Regions from separate parts of the Chelatococcus sp. YT9 genome, predicted to be linked through region 1. Evidence: riboswitches for the same ligand, from Rfam matches in the RefSeq annotation. Region 1 holds a riboswitch; each other region holds the start of a gene.
The links. Region 1 has a riboswitch for cobalamin ahead of KIO76_RS24860 (ABC transporter ATP-binding protein). Riboswitches for the same ligand answer to the same signal wherever they lie in the genome.

Region 1 (3,858 bases):
GCGCTGCGCCGCCGGCTCGGCGCCCGTCGCGGACATGTCCATCATCGTTCAGTCGTCGAAGAGTTCGGGATGGACCGCGCGGGCCAGGCGCTCGAGCGCCTGAACGTTGCGCGTCGAGGGCGAGCGCTCCTGATAGGACATAACGAAGAAGTTCCGGTTTTTTACTGCGCTGACATTACGCAATGCAGGAGCAGACGTCAGATAAGCGATGCTTTGCTCGGGCGGGATGCGTGGATTTGAGATCACGATCCACTCCGGATCCCGCTCGACCACTGCGTCCCAGCTCACGGGAACATAGGAGTCCTTGATATCGTCAAAGATATTCTCGCCACCCGCGAGATTGAAGAGGTGACGCGGCATACCCTCTGCTCCGATGGAGCGCGGCGGCGTGTCGCTGTTGCAGTCGCCGCAATACATGATGCGCGGCCGCCGCTCAGCCTTGGCCGTGCGCTCCGTCACCGCCGCGACGCGCTTGCGGAAATCCGCCACCATTGCTTCGGCTTTATCCTCGACGTTGAAGATGCGGCCGAGCGCCAGGACATCAGCATACATGGTGTCCATCGAGACGGGAGGCCTCGGTCCGATGCGAATGCAGCTCTCATAGAGCACGTAGGTCTTCACTCCGAGGTCGGCCAGCTTTTGCGGAGTGACGCCCGTGGCCTCGCTGAAACCATATTGCCAGCCGGCGAAGTAGAAATCGGCGTCCTGGCCGAGAATGGCTTCCATCGTCGGATAGCGTTCGGAAAACTGCGGCCTTGCAGCGAGTGCGCCTTCAGGATCGTCAACGCCCTTCTTCACGCCGCCGATACCTGCAACGCCGACGAAACGGTCGATAAGGCCCATGTCGAGCACCGTCTGAACCATGTTGAAATCGTTGACAACTGGCCGTTTCGGCGGCGCGTCGAAGGTCACCTTGTCAAAACAGGACTGGACTTCGACCGGATAGGCAAAGGAGGGTGCGTGCGAGAGGGCGAGGACGCCGATGGCGGCCATGCCGGCAAGCCACCGCATCGTTTTGAATGACAGTATCATAGGACGGATCCTGACGTCTGGAGCGGAAGGTGAAAGCTCAATCGTGGGTGGCCTGTACGCGGATCACGATCCCGCTCCACGTCTACACCGTAGACAGCGCCGATCAGCACGGGATCCAGCACCGTCTCGGGAGGCCCGATCCGGCGAATGCGCCCCTGGTCGAGCAGGCACAGGCGATCACACCAGCGCGCCGCGATGTTGAGATCATGCAACGTTGCGATGACGGTGATGTTCTGGCTGCGTGCCACCTCGAGCACCATCAGTTGATGGCGAATATCGAGGTGATTCGTCGGCTCATCGAGAATAAGGATGGAAGGCTGCTGCGCTAGCGCGCGGGCAAAAAGCACGCGCTGCTTCTCGCCACCCGAGAGAGGCGCGAAGGAACGCTGCCGCCACGCCAGCATGTCAACGGCCGTGAGCGCTCGTTCGATTGCGTCGTCGTCATCGGCGCGTTCATGTTTCGGCAACCGGCGGTGCGGAAGACGCCCAAGCGCCACCACTTCCTCTATGGTCAGCCCGAGGCTCGCCTCCGCATGCTGAGCGAGTACGGCAACTTCGCATGCCCGCTTGGTCGCATCCAGCGTGAAGAGATCCTGGCCGTTCAGGCATACTTGGCCGCTGTCAGGCCGATGCCAGGCATACAGGCAACGCAGGAGCGTGGATTTGCCGCTGCCGTTTGGTCCAATAATGCCAAAGCGCTCGCCGGGAGCGAGCGACAGCATGATGCCATCTAGGAGCTTGCGTTGGGCGATCGAGAAATTGAGGTCCGTGACCGTCAGCTTTGCCGCGTCGGTCCGGACACGCTCGCGCGCAGCCATGGGCTCGCGTGCCGTGAACCCGTGTGTCGGATGATCTATCGAAGACATGGATCAGTCATTCGCGCAGGAATGACGATTGCGCCGCGCACGCGCCAATGGTGATCGCGCCCATGCCTTGGGCATGGCTATTGGATGAGCCACGAAACCTCCTCCTCCGTCCCACCGACGGATTGGCAATGTCGTGCTGGCCGGTCTCCTGGCTTGCGGTTCTTGCTTAGGGCGCCTTCCCAGCCAGTCGAGGCCAGTGGCGTCTTGCCCTTTGCTACCGCTCACAGTTGCGGGGGCAGCTACGGCTTCGCGTTTGAACCAGAGGTTGCGACGCTCACCGTATTCCCGTTTCACCCCGCCGAGGCGGGGCACCAACACACATGCCTTGTAGTACAGACGCACCATGACCGCAACACGCCACCGCCACAATTTATGTAATGTGATAACGTTTCAATTGCCATTGGCTACACCACGCTTCGCAAAGGGTCAATGAGATCCCACCTCGCTAGCCGCGTATCATCGAGGGGCGGTTGTGCAACAGATATGTCGAGGCTGTTGGCGGCCACAGCGGTTCTCGACGCCCGACATGTTTGGCGAGCAGGCCTCGGGCGGTCACCGCGCCCGGCTCGTCACCTCGCGATCGTGGGCATCTCGTCAAGGCTGTCGCTGGCGTCGGCGTATCGCTCACCTATATTGAGGCTCGGCCGCCAAGCGATCCAAAATGTCTCAGCCGCTGGGCTGCATCTCGTCGTCAATTGAAAGGACTAGAACTGAATGGATTTCTCTTGGATCACGGATCCAACGACCTTGGTGGCACTCGTGACGCTCGTTGTGATGGAGGTGGTGCTCGGCATCGACAACCTCATCTTCATTTCAATTCTCACCAATAAGCTGCCCGAGCATCAGCGGTCGCGAGCCCGCCGGATCGGGATCGGCCTGGCGTTGTTCCTCCGGCTTGGGCTGCTCGGCACGATCGCAATCATTGTGACCCTGACGCAGCCTGTCTTCGCAATTTTCGGGCACGCATTTTCGTGGCGCGACATTATTCTCATCGCGGGCGGGCTCTTTCTCGTCTGGAAAGCGACGAAGGAGATTCACCACAATGTCGATCCGACGCCGAGTGGCGACATATTCGATACTGCCAAAGCCACGATGACGTTTGGATCTGCGATCGTGCAGATCCTGCTGCTCGATCTTGTCTTCTCGCTGGACAGCATCATCACAGCCGTTGGAATGACCGATATCGTCATGATCATGGTCATTGCGGTGATCGTCGCAGTGACGGTCATGCTCCTGGCAGCCAATCCTCTAGCGACATTCATCCATGATAATCCGACCGTCGTCATGCTCGCGCTGGGATTCCTTCTGATGATCGGGATGACGTTGATTGCGGAGGGCTTCGGTGCGCATGTCCCGAAGGGCTACATCTACGCGGCTATGGCGTTTTCAGGTCTAATCGAAGGCTTGAACATGCTTTCCCGCCGCGCCGCGCGTCGCAAAGCAAGGTCTGACACCTCGGCAGAGCGATAACGGGCCGGTAGCTGGAGGCCGCTGGCCGATCAGGAGCGCGGATGTCAATCCAGACCACGCCGCGTGAGACGGCCGCCAAGGACAAGCCATGCTCGCTTGGATGGCCGACGCCCCGGTCCACGTCGGACGGCAGCCATCCGAGCCGCGCGGCGCCGCGGCTCATCGCTGAAAAACACCTGCCTGCCTGCCATCGGCTTTATGAACCGGCACAATTCGTTGGATGTAACCCGCCAGACCAGGAGCACATGCTGGCTTTGCTGACGAAGGATCGCTGCTAGTGTATGCAAGTTACGCGTTTCATCCTCTTCCAGCGATGCTGCCCGAGGTAGCGACCCGAGAAGTCGGGGTCGAGTTCACGCGAATCTCCCCGAGAAGCGCGGCCCTTGCCTTGGCCAAGGCGTTTTCCGGAGAGGTCATGGAGGAAGATCCCTACGCCTTTTCTGTTCACACGGAGACGTTTGGGAGACTTCGCGTCGAATTGGATGTCCGC
Region 2 (3,858 bases), on a different contig from region 1:
AAGGAGCCGATGGTCGTGGTGGGGAAGGCGGGAAGGTTGAAGCGCTCGCGCTGCAGCCGAGCCCGGCTCGGGAAGGCGTTCTTGCGGCGGACGAAGGCTTCCGTCACGGCCGCCAAGCGCCCGGCGACGATCGCGGCGTTGACTTTGGGAGAAGCCTTGCGGGCGGCGACGGCTGCCGTCGAGGCGGAAAGAGCGTCCTTGACGCTGTCGCGTCCCTCCGTGAGCGCGCGGCCGAGTGTCGCCAGTTCACCCATCTTCTGCACGGCGAAGGCGAGCCAGCCCTTCACTTCGGAATCGAGGTTCGTTTCCAGTTCGAGGTCGATCGGGCTGTGCAGCAGCGAGCAGGATGGCGCGATCTGGACATGGTCGGTGCCGCGCTTGGCGGCGACGGGCGCCACGCGGGAAAGGATTTTCTCGAGATCCGTGCGCCAGATATTGCGGCCATCGACGACACCTAGTGACAGGACGATGCCACGCGGCGCCTTGGCGAGAACAGCATCGCGCTGCTCCGGCGCACGCACCAGATCGATATGGAGGCCCGCGACGGGCAGCGAGAGCGCGGTGTCCAGGTTATCGCCGATGCCGCCGAAATAGGTGGCGAGCATGATTTTCAGATCCGGCAAGGCATGGGCGAACAGCGCATAGGTGCGACGCAGCGCCTCGCGCGCGGGTTCGTCGAGATCGAGCACCAGGCAGGGCTCGTCGATCTGGACCCATGTCGCGCCATTGGCGGCAAGCCGGCGCAGGACATCGACATAGACCGGCAGCAGATCACCCAGAAGCGTCAGCGGGTCGAAGGACGGATCCTTTGCCTTGCCGAGGCGCAGGAAGGTGACGGGGCCGAGCAGGACCGGACGGGTCTCGAAGCCGAGGGACTTTGCCTCGCGGTATTCATCGACCGCCTTGAGCGAGGCGAGTTCGAAGCGCTGCCCGGCTTCGAATTCTGGCACCATGTAATGATAGTTGGTGTCGAACCACTTCGTCATTTCCTGTGCCGGCACGCCGTGGGACGCGCCATGATCGTGGTGGCTATGGCCGCAGGCGTTACGTTGCTCATCACCCTGCGACCCGCGCGCCATCGCGAAATAGGTCGCAAGCGATACTGGTCCGCCCGTCCAGCCATAGGCCGCGGGGATGGCGCCGACCATCACGCTGGTGTCGAGTACCTGATCGTAGAAGGAAAAGTCATTGGAGGGAATGACCGTGATCCCCTGGGATTTCTGGCGCGCCCAGTTGGCCGCGCGCAGAGCTGCGGCGGCTTCCAGAAGTGCCTTCTCGTTGGACTTGCCGGACCAGAAATTCTCAAGCGCGATCTTGAGTTCGCGGCGCGGACCGATGCGCGGCGTGCCGAGCGTCGCGACGGCAACGGATGATAGTTGAGACATAGGCTTAACCCCAAAAGTTTGGGGGCAAAGGCCAGAGCGGACGCGGGACGATCGCCCGGCCGAACAGAGATCCGGGCGAGCCGTCGAGCGCACCACCGGGACACCCCGCCCGTGGACGTTGTTCGCCACGGCAGGTCTCCTGGCTCGCAGGTCGTCGCCTCCACCCGTCTTCCCAAGGCTATCGCCTAAGTGACATCGTGGGCATCGGCTCGCCGCTTACAGTTGCGGGGGCAGCGCCGGCATTTCACCGGCTTCCCTCTTAGCCCCGACGCGCCGCAGCCGGCATGTCAGGGAACCATGGCATGGGCATCTTGAGATGCCGGGAGAGGGAAGTCAACGTTATATAAAGAATTGTTTATATCTCTACGTCGCGGGACGTCCTTCAAGCTGACACGAACTTACTTCGCCGAAGCTTTTCTGGCGCGTTCAATGATCTGCCCAAAGCGTTTCGCCGCATCTTTTGGCATTCCTTACGGCAAGGCAGCTGAGGAGGGTTCTTCGGTACCGACCTGAATGAGCATGACCATGCCCATATCGTAGTGCGGCGTGCATTTCACGCCGTAGAAGCCTGTTTCCGTAAAGTCGATCAAAGAGATGCGTCACCATCTGCATGTGTCTCGGAACACAGTTCGGAAGGTGTTGCGTTCGCTCGCGATGTCCTTTGAATATGCGCAGAAAGTTCAACTGCAGCCGAAGTCGAGGCCTGGCGCCTTGCGCTGGATTGTGTTTCGGCGTGCAAGTTTGACCCCATGAGGCGGGGGATCGGCGTCCAACTTTGACCCCCTTGAGCCGGTTTCGGTGAGACTGCCCGTCCTGGTTTCGGATGGGCGGGCGGGGGATGAAGGGCGTGGATACGATTGCGCGGATCCGGCGCGAGTTTTCGATCCGTGGGAAGACGATCAAGGAGATCGCCCGCGAGCTGCATGTCTCCCGGAACACGGTGCGGAAGGTGCTACGCTCGGGTGCGACGTCGTTCGAGTATGAGCGGAAGGTTCAGCCGCAGCCGAAGATTGGACCCTGGCGCCCTGAGCTGGATCGGCTGCTGATGGCGAACGACGGCAAGCCGGCCCGCGAGCGCCTGACGCTGATCCGGCTCTTCGAAGAACTGCGGGATCTCGGCTACGAGGGCGGATACGATGCCGTGCGTCGCTATGCGCGAGGCTGGCGCCGCGAGCAATCCGCCGTCACGGCCGACGCCTATGTGCCTTTGAGCTTCGCGCCCGGCGAGGCCTATCAGTTCGACTGGAGCCACGAGATCGTCGTCATCAATGGCGCGACGACCCAGGTGAAGGTGGCGCATGTCCGGCTTTGTCACTCGCGCATGCTGTTCGTGCGGGCCTATCCGCGCGAGAGCCAGGAGATGGTCTTCGACGCCCATGACCGGGCCTTCGCCTTCTTCAAGGGCGCCTGCACGCGCGGCATCTACGACAACATGAAGACCGCGGTGGAGACGATCTTCGTCGGCAAGGAGCGGGCCTATAATCGCCGCTTCCAGCAGATGTGCAGCCATTACCTGGTCGATCCCGTCGCCTGTACGCCGGCCTCGGGCTGGGAGAAGGGGCAGGTCGAGAACCAGGTCGGGCTCGTGCGCGAGCGCTTCTTCGCCCCACGGCTGCGGGTCAAGAACTACGACGAGTTGAACGCCTGGCTGATGGATCAGGTGCTCCGCTACGCCAAGGCTCACCGCCATCCCGAACAGCGTGACCGCACGATCTGGGAGATGTTCGAAGCCGAGCGCCCGAGCCTGGTGCCTTACGCGGGGCGGTTCGATGGTTTCCACTCACTGCCAGCCTCGGTGTCGAAGACCTGCCTCGTGCGCTTCGACAACAACAAGTACTCGGTCATCGCGAGTGCGGTCGGGCGTCCCGTCGAGATCCGCGCCTATGCCGATCGGGTCGAGCTGCGCCAGGACGGGCGTATCGTCGGCGAGCATCCCCGCTGCTATGGCCGCGACCAGACCATCTACGATCCTTGGCACTATGTCCCGGTGCTGGCTCGCAAGCCGGGAGCCCTGCGTAACGGCGCCCCCTTCAAGGATTGGGTCCTGCCCGGCGCGATCGATCGGGTCCGGCGCAAGCTCGCGGCCGTTCAAGACGGCGATCGGCAGATGGTCGAGATCCTGACCGCGGTGCTGAGCGACGGGTTGCCCGCCGTCGAAGCTGCCTGCGCGGACGCCCTTCGGCAGGGCGTCCACTCCGCCGACGTGATCATCAACATCCTGGCCCGGCGCCGCGAGCCCGCGGCAGCGATCACGATCATGACGCCCGATGCGTTGCGCCTGCGCCATGAGCCCACCGCCGATTGTGCCCGCTACGACAGCCTCAGGAGAGCCGTGTGATGGAACGCTCGGAGATTCTCGCCACCATGGGCGAGCTCAAGCTCTATGGCATGAAGGCCGCCTTCGACGAGATCATCGCCTCGGCGGTGAAGCGCCAGCACGAGCCGCAGCGCGTCGTCGGCGACCTGCTCGCAG
Region 3 (3,858 bases), on a different contig from region 1:
TAGGCGGGCTCGATCGATTGGCTGACCCCGCAGATATTGGAGATCGTCGCCGTGGGCGCGATCGCCATGCAGTTGGAATTGCGCAGGCCGGTCGTCACCACGCGCTGGCGCAGCCCCTCCCAATCGAGCCTTGACGAGAGCTCGAGAACGCCTTCGCCGACTGCATCGTCAGGCGCAATGCCGCGTGCCTCCGCCAGCAGGCGGACGGAATCGATCGGCAGAATCCCGCGCGACCACAGCGACCCCTCGAAGGACGAATAGCGGCCGCGCTCGGCTGCCAGATCGACCGAGGACGCGATGGCATGGAAGGAGATCGCCTCCATGCTCTCGTCCGCGAAGGCAACCGCCGCGTCCGAGCCATAGGGAACGCGCAGGGTCTGCAGGGCATCCTGAAAGCCCATCAGCCCGAGGCCGACCGGCCGGTGGCGCAGGTTCGAGCGGCGTGCCTCCGGGATCGTGTAGAAATTGATGTCGATGACATTGTCGAGCATGCGCATCGCGGTTCTGACCGTGCGCGCCAGCTTCTCCATATCGAGGCCGTCGGCCGTGACATGCGCCGCCAGATTGACGGAGCCGAGATTGCAGACGGCGACCTCGTCATGGGAGGTGTTCAGCGTGATCTCGGTGCAGAGGTTCGAGGAATGCACCACGCCGACATGCCCCTGGGGCGAGCGGATGTTGCAGGGATCCTTGAAGGTGAGCCAGGGATGGCCGGTCTCGAACAGCATGGTCAGCATGCGCCGCCAGAGGTCAAGCGCCCGGACCTGCTTGGACACCTTCATCTCCCCGCGCGCGGCCTTCGCCTCATAGGCCTCGTAAGCCTCGCGGAAGGCTGGCCCGTAGAGATCGTGCAGGTCCGGCACCTCGTCCGGCGAGAACAGCGTCCACGGGCCGTCCGCCTCGACGCGCTGCATGAAGAGGTCCGGCACCCAGTTGGCGGTGTTCATGTCGTGGGTGCGGCGGCGGTCGTCGCCGGTGTTCTTCCTGAGATCGAGGAATTCCTCGATATCCACGTGCCAGGTCTCGAGATAGGCGCAGACCGCGCCCTTCCTCTTGCCGCCCTGGTTCACGGCTATCGCCGTGTCGTTGGCCACCTTCAGGAAGGGCACGACGCCCTGGCTCTCACCGTTGGTGCCCTTGATATGGGCACCGAGGCCGCGCACCGGCGTCCAGTCATTGCCGAGACCACCGGAATATTTGGCGAGCAGGGCATTGTCCTTGATGGCCTTGAAGATGCCGTCGAGGTCGTCCGACACCGTCGTCAGGAAGCAGGAGGCGAGCTGCGAGCGGCGCGTGCCGGCATTGAACAGCGTCGGCGTCGAGCACATGAAATGGAAGGATGAGAGGAGATCATAGAATTCGATCGCCTTCTCCTCCCGGTCCACCTCGCGCAGGGCAACCCCCATGGCGACGCGCATGAAGAAGGCCTGCGCCAGCTCGAACCGGGTGCCGCGCACATGCAGGAAATAGCGGTCGTAGAGCGTCTGGAAGCCGAGATAGTCGAAATTGAGGTCGCGCTCGGGCTTCAGCGCGGCGGCAAGACGCGTCAAGTCGAACCGCGCGAGTTCCGGATCGAGCAGTTCGTTGTCGATGCCCGTCTTCACATAGGCATGGAAATAGCTCGGGTAGCGCTCGGCCATCTCGGCCTGGGCCGCCTCCTCCGTCCGGCCGAAGACGAAGCTCAGGGCCTCGCGCCGCAGCTTGTCGTTCAGGAGCCGCGCCGAGACCTTGGCATAGTCCGGCTCGGTTTCAACGAGGGTGCGGGCCGCGAGGATCGGCGCGAGCGCCAGCTCGTCCCGGCTGATGCCATCGTAAAGGTTGCGGCGCGCCTCCGCGAGGATTGCCTCCGGCGCCACGCCTTCGAGGCCGGCGCAGGCTTCCGCGATGATGGCGGCAAGGCAGGCCTCGTCGAGCGGCACGAGCTCGCCGTCGGCGCCCTTCATGCGAAGGCGCGGCTCGGGCGTCACCGCCTTCGCCTCACCGGCGGCGCGAGCCCGCTCGCGCGCCCGCTCCTCGCGATAGAGCACATAGGCGCGCGCCACCTTGTGGTGCTCGCTACGCATCAGCGCGAGCTCGACCTGGTCCTGCACATCCTCGATGTGAAAGGTGCGCCCAGCATCGGCGCGGCGCATCAGCGCAGTGACGATCTGGTCGGTGAGATCCGCCACGATGTCATGCACCCGGCGCGAGGCGGCGGCGCCCGATCCCTCGACGGCGAGGAAGGCCTTGGTCAAGGCGATGGCGATCTTGGACGGGTCGAATGGCGTCACGGCACCGTTGCGGCGGATGAGCTTGTAGCCCGGCTCCGCGGCAGCGCGGGGCATCTCCATCGCCATCCTGGACGTGTGGGACGGTTGGGCTGCGGTTTCGGTCGTCAGGGACATCGGCAACAAACCCCAATGATGTGGGGGCAAAGGCCGAGCGGACGCGCGAGCGAAAACGTTCGGCTGTCACGCCGACGCTGGCCCTGGCGATCCACCGGGGCACCCCGCCCGAGGACAATCTCAATCGTCGCGGCAGGTCTCCTGGCTGTGGGTCTCCGGCCACGCCCTGCCTTCCCGACGCCTTGCGGCGTCAGTGACGTCAGTTGGACGCAGACTCGCCACTTACAGTTGCGGGGGCAGCTCCGGCCTCACGACGCACGAACGCCGTGTCCGAATTCCCTCTCTCGCGCTCGAATCGAGCGACCGTGACCACTAGATATAGGGGGTATCCGACGCATTATGTCAATATATGCGATATGGCTGCCGACCGGGATCACGCTCAGGGTTAACGCTTCCTCGCTGTCCTGAGCCCAGCCAGCGCCAAGACAGCCAAGCCGAGCGAGGCGAAAGCACTCCATCCTGCTAGCGACACCCCGAGAAAACGCCAGGCCGCCTCGTCACAGCGCACGACGCGGGTGGTCTGCAAGTTCTTGAGGAAATCATTCAGGCCAACATTGTTGCTGACCGGACCCGTGCAATCCGCGGGGCCCTGCCACAAATGCCATTCGGCGCCGCTGTGGTAGACCCCGAGGCCGGCATTATAGAGGAATGCGATGACGAGGATGCCGAAGCCGATCCAGCGCAGGCTTCCGAACAGCCGGTCACGCCGCTCATCGGGGAGGATCGCGAGCGCCGCCGCCACGGGCATCGCAAGATAGTAGGGCTGGCGCTGCTTCAGACAGAGCTCGCAGGGCATCAGGCCCAGCACATATTCAAAGTAATAGGCGCCGCCGATGAGGGCGACGCAAATGACGAGAATCGTTAATGCAATGAGGCGCGGACGCGAGAGAAGGGACATTGAACGCTCGTGAGGCGAGGCGCCTGCGATGCGCCCCTAGAATATATAGCGGACAGCCACGAAACCGCCGATGATGGTGGCAAACAGGATGATTGCGGCCAGACCGAGGTTGCGCTCCAGGATTTCCTTGGCGGGTGCCCCGAAACGGTTGACCAGCGCGGCGAGAATATAGAACCGCAGGCCTCGCGTGATGATTGACAGTATCGTGAACCAGAAAAGATCATAGCCCGCAAAGCCGGATGTGATGGTGACAAGCTTATAGGGGATCGGCGTGAGACCCTTGATCAGGATGATCCACTCGCCATAGGCGGCATAGGCCTGCCGGAAAGCTTCGACATTGTCGCCATACCCGTACGCCTGGATGATCCAGGCGCCGAGGGTGTCATAGAGCAGCGCACCGATGGCATAGCCGAACAGGCCGCCGACGACCGATGCGACCGTGCACACGCCGGCATAAAAGAAGGCCTTGTCCGGCCGGGCCAGCGCCATGGGGACGAGAAGCACATCCGGGGGAACCGGAAAGAACGAGCTTTCGGCGAAAGAGACGAGCGCCAGCGCCCAGGCAGCGCGAGGGCT
Region 4 (3,858 bases), on a different contig from region 1:
GATCTGCGAGCATCAAAGGGTGTTCGCGCGCTCCCATGATCGCCAGAGCCGGACCGTCTATGACTGGCGCCATTATCTAGCCGTGGTCCAGCGCAAGCCCGGCGCCCTGCGCAACGGCGCCCCCTTCGCCGAGATGCCGCCGGCCTTCCGGTCCCTGCAGCAGCATCTGCTCAAGCGGCCAGGCGGTGACCGCGAGATGGTGGAGATCTTGTCCCTGGTCCTCCAGCATGACGAGCAGGTCGTGCTCGAGGCTGTCGAACTCGCTCTCAAGGCCGGCGTGCCGACCAAGACCCACATCCTCAACCTGCTGCACCGGCTGATCGACGGCACGCCGCTGAGCACGCCACCCATCCTGGCTCCTGCCTCTCTCACGCTGACCACCGAGCCTCAGGCCAATGTGGAACGCTATGACGCCCTGCGTCGAGCCAGGGAGGCACGCCATGCGTCATGATCCGGCCAGCGGAGCCATCGTCATCATGCTGAGAAGCCTCAAGATGCACGGCATGGCGCAAGCCGTCGCCGAACTCACCGAACAGGGGTCTCCCGCCTTCGAGGCTGCCATGCCGATCCTCTCGCAACTCCTGAAGGCCGAGACCGCCGAGCGGGAGGTGCGATCGACCGCCTACCAGCTCAAGGCCGCGCGCTTCCCGGCCTATCGCGACCTCGCCGGCTTCGACTTCACCAGCAGCGAGGTCAACGAGGCGCTCGTGCGCCAGCTCCATCGCTGCGAGTTCCTCGACGACGCGCACAACGTCGTCCTGATCGGAGGGCCGGGCACCGGCAAGACCCACATCGCCACGGCTCTTGGCGTCCACGCCGTCGAGCATCATCACAGGCGGGTCCGCTTCTTCTCCACCGTCGAGCTCGTCAACGCCCTCGAACAGGAAAAGGCTCAGGGCAAAGCCGGTCAGATCGCCGGCCGGCTCGTCCATGCCGATCTCGTCATCCTCGATGAGCTCGGCTACCTGCCGTTCAGCGCCTCCGGCGGCGCCTTGCTGTTCCACTTGCTGAGCAAGCTCTATGAGCGCACCAGCGTGGTCATCACCACCAATCTCAGCTTCTCCGAATGGGCTACCGTCTTCGGCGACGCCAAGATGACCACAGCCTTGCTCGACCGGCTCACCCATCACTGCCATATCCTCGAGACCGGCAATGACAGCTTCCGCTTCAAGAGCAGCTCGGCAAAGCCACCAAAGCCAACCAGGGAGAAGCCGCGAAACTTGACCACCACTTGACCCCAGACCACCATCAGCCCGGGTCACTTCTCAGTGGAAATCCAGGGTCACTTCTCGGCGGAAATCAACAAGGCAGGAAATGCCGGCGCCGCAAAATTGCCCGTCAAAATCTCGATAAAGATATAAACATTTCTTTATGCCCAATTGACTTCCTGCGAGAATTGCAGGAATGTGCGGCTGCCTAGGTTCCCCGGTCGTTGCGTGCAACGCGCTGGGGCTAAGAGGGAAGCCGGTGCCCCGTAACAAGGAATGCCGGCGCTGCCCCCGCAACTGTAAGCGGCGAGCTGATGTCCAGCGTGTCACTGGGGTGAACCCCTGGGAAGACGGACGGAGGCGACGACCCGTGAGCCAGGAGACCTGCCTTGGCGAAATAACGTCCACGGGCGGGGTGTCCCGGTGTGCCGTAGCGGAGGTCGCATAGCGGCCTGACTTGCTATGTGTCCGCTGATCCCTGCCCCAACTCATTGGGGTAAGTCATGTTTCAAACCGCAACTCAAGTCGCCGCCTCTGGCGTACCCCTTGTCGATCGACGGCCGGTCACGATGAGCGCCGATTTTGCGTTCAGCCTTAAGCGCATTCGTTTTGATGAGGATTATCGTCCCTCAGACAATACGCGTATCACCACCAACTTTGCTAACTTGGCCCGAGGGGAGGGCCGCCAGGAGAACCTACGCAACGCCCTGCGGATGATTGACAATCGTTTCAACGCTCTGGCGCATTGGGATAACCCAAAAGGCGATCGTTATTCTGTCGAGCTCGAAATCATTTCAGTTCAGATGAATGTAGGTGCTGAAGGAAACGATGAGCCGTTCCCTCTAATTGAGATGCTGGAGACGAACATCGTCGATCGAGCCAGCAATAAGCGAATCCGGGGTATCCTGGGGAATAATTTTTCCTCTTACGTACGAGATTACGACTTCAGCGTATTGCTATCGGAGCACAATCAGGACCGCCCGGACTTCAGCATACCAGACAATTTTGGCAATCTGCATGGCAACCTGTTCAAAAATTTCATAAACTCAGATGTTTACAACGAGCACTTCCGCAAACCGCCGATCATATGCCTGAGTGTCTCAAGCAGCAAAACATATCGTCGAACTGGGAATCAGCACCCTGTATTGGGTGTCGAGTACGAGCAGGATGAATTGTCTTCGACCGATTTGTACTTCCAGAAAATGGGATTGAACGTTCGCTTTTTCATGCCCCCGGACAGCGTCGCGCCTTTAGCCTTCTATTTCAACGGCGACCTAGTTTGCGATTACACAAATCTTGAGCTAATCAGTACTATCAGCACGATGGAAACGTTCCAAAAGATCTATCGACCTGAGATTTACAATGCTAGTTCCGCAGCAGGGGCCTGCTATCAGCCAAGTCTGAAGTATCAGGATTATTCCGTAACGCGAATTGTCTACGATCGAGAAGAGCGCAGCCGGCTGGCTATTGAGCAAGGCAGGTTTGCCGAAGAGCACTTCATCAAACCGTACAAGACCCTTCTTGAGCGGTGGTCTGCCAATTACGCTCTTTGATTACACGAAACAACAAGGTCGCCTGTCATGAGAACACTGTTGCCCACGTCAACCGCCGGCAGCTTGCCGAAACCCTCCTGGCTCGCTCAGCCTGAGAAGCTTTGGTCGCCCTGGAAACTGCATGGTGAAGACTTGATCGAGGGCAAACGGGATGCCCTCCGTTTGGCTCTGGACGATCAACGACAGGCAGGCATCGATATCGTCAGCGATGGCGAGCAAACGCGCCAGCATTTCGTCACGACGTTCATCGAGCACCTCGACGGTGTTGATTTCGAGAAGCGCGAGACGGTGAGAATTCGCGATCGGTATGATGCGAGCGTCCCGACAGTCGTCGGCGCGGTGTCAAGGCAAAAGCCGGTTTTTGTGGAAGACGCCAAGTTTCTGCGCCAGCAGACCAAGCAGCCTATCAAATGGGCTCTGCCGGGTCCGATGACCATGATCGATACGCTCTATGACAGCCACTATAAAAGCCGCGAAAAACTAGCCTGGGAATTCGCAAAGATCCTCAATGAGGAAGCAAGGGAGTTGGAGGCTGCGGGTGTCGACATCATCCAATTCGACGAGCCCGCATTCAATGTCTTCTTCGACGACGTGAATGCCTGGGGTGTTGCCACCCTGGAAAAGGCTATCGAAGGCCTCAAATGCGAGACCGCCGTCCATATTTGCTATGGTTACGGCATCAAGGCCAACACGGACTGGAAGAAGACTCTGGGGTCGGAGTGGCGGCAATATGAGGAGTCTTTCCCCAAGCTGCAAAAATCCAGTATCGATCTGATCTCGCTGGAATGCCACAACTCGCACGTTCCGATAGATCTCATTGAACTGGTTCGAGGTAAGAAGGTGATGGTGGGGGCCATCGACGTGGCGTCCAATACTATTGAGACCCCGGAAGAAGTCGCCAACACTCTCCGGAAGGCCCTTCAGTTTGTCGATGCCGACAAACTGTACCCCTGCACCAATTGCGGCATGGCGCCCCTCTCTCGTCGAGTGGCAAGAGGCAAGCTGAGCGCTTTAAGTGCAGGCGCAGAAATCGTCCGCAAAGAACTCTCGGCCTAGGAGCGTTTCCGGGATCGGCTTACCCGCTTCGTCGAAATGGT

Region 2: it holds a riboswitch for cobalamin, as region 1 does, so the genes downstream of both, metE (5-methyltetrahydropteroyltriglutamate--homocysteine S-methyltransferase) here and KIO76_RS24860 (ABC transporter ATP-binding protein) in region 1, are expected to answer to the same signal.
Region 3: it holds a riboswitch for cobalamin, as region 1 does, so the genes downstream of both, KIO76_RS07635 (ribonucleoside-diphosphate reductase subunit alpha) here and KIO76_RS24860 (ABC transporter ATP-binding protein) in region 1, are expected to answer to the same signal.
Region 4: it holds a riboswitch for cobalamin, as region 1 does, so the genes downstream of both, KIO76_RS30055 (DUF1852 domain-containing protein) here and KIO76_RS24860 (ABC transporter ATP-binding protein) in region 1, are expected to answer to the same signal.

What each region holds. Positions count from the first base shown of each region.
Region 1 covers NZ_JAHBRW010000002.1:1,049,461-1,053,318, reverse strand. The annotation lists gene KIO76_RS24870 (FecCD family ABC transporter permease) at 1-36, opposite strand, end outside; gene KIO76_RS24865 (ABC transporter substrate-binding protein) at 49-1,032, opposite strand; gene KIO76_RS24860 (ABC transporter ATP-binding protein) at 1,029-1,898, opposite strand; cobalamin riboswitch at 2,020-2,228, opposite strand; gene KIO76_RS24855 (TerC family protein) at 2,613-3,368, shown strand; gene KIO76_RS24850 (hypothetical protein) at 3,410-3,646, shown strand; gene KIO76_RS24845 (amidoligase family protein) at 3,682-3,858, shown strand, end outside.
Region 2 covers NZ_JAHBRW010000003.1:170,761-174,618, reverse strand. The annotation lists gene metE (5-methyltetrahydropteroyltriglutamate--homocysteine S-methyltransferase) at 1-1,385, opposite strand, end outside; cobalamin riboswitch at 1,498-1,700, opposite strand; gene KIO76_RS29895 (hypothetical protein) at 1,856-1,942, opposite strand; gene istA (IS21 family transposase) at 2,224-3,723, shown strand; gene istB (IS21-like element helper ATPase IstB) at 3,723-3,858, shown strand, end outside.
Region 3 covers NZ_JAHBRW010000001.1:1,705,170-1,709,027, reverse strand. The annotation lists gene KIO76_RS07635 (ribonucleoside-diphosphate reductase subunit alpha) at 1-2,384, opposite strand, end outside; cobalamin riboswitch at 2,499-2,707, opposite strand; gene KIO76_RS07630 (disulfide bond formation protein B) at 2,770-3,282, opposite strand; gene KIO76_RS07625 (YqaA family protein) at 3,319-3,858, opposite strand, start outside.
Region 4 covers NZ_JAHBRW010000003.1:205,555-209,412, reverse strand. The annotation lists partial or broken gene istA (IS21 family transposase) at 1-451, shown strand, start outside; gene istB (IS21-like element helper ATPase IstB) at 441-1,235, shown strand; cobalamin riboswitch at 1,402-1,614, shown strand; gene KIO76_RS30055 (DUF1852 domain-containing protein) at 1,778-2,761, shown strand; gene KIO76_RS30050 (methionine synthase) at 2,789-3,817, shown strand.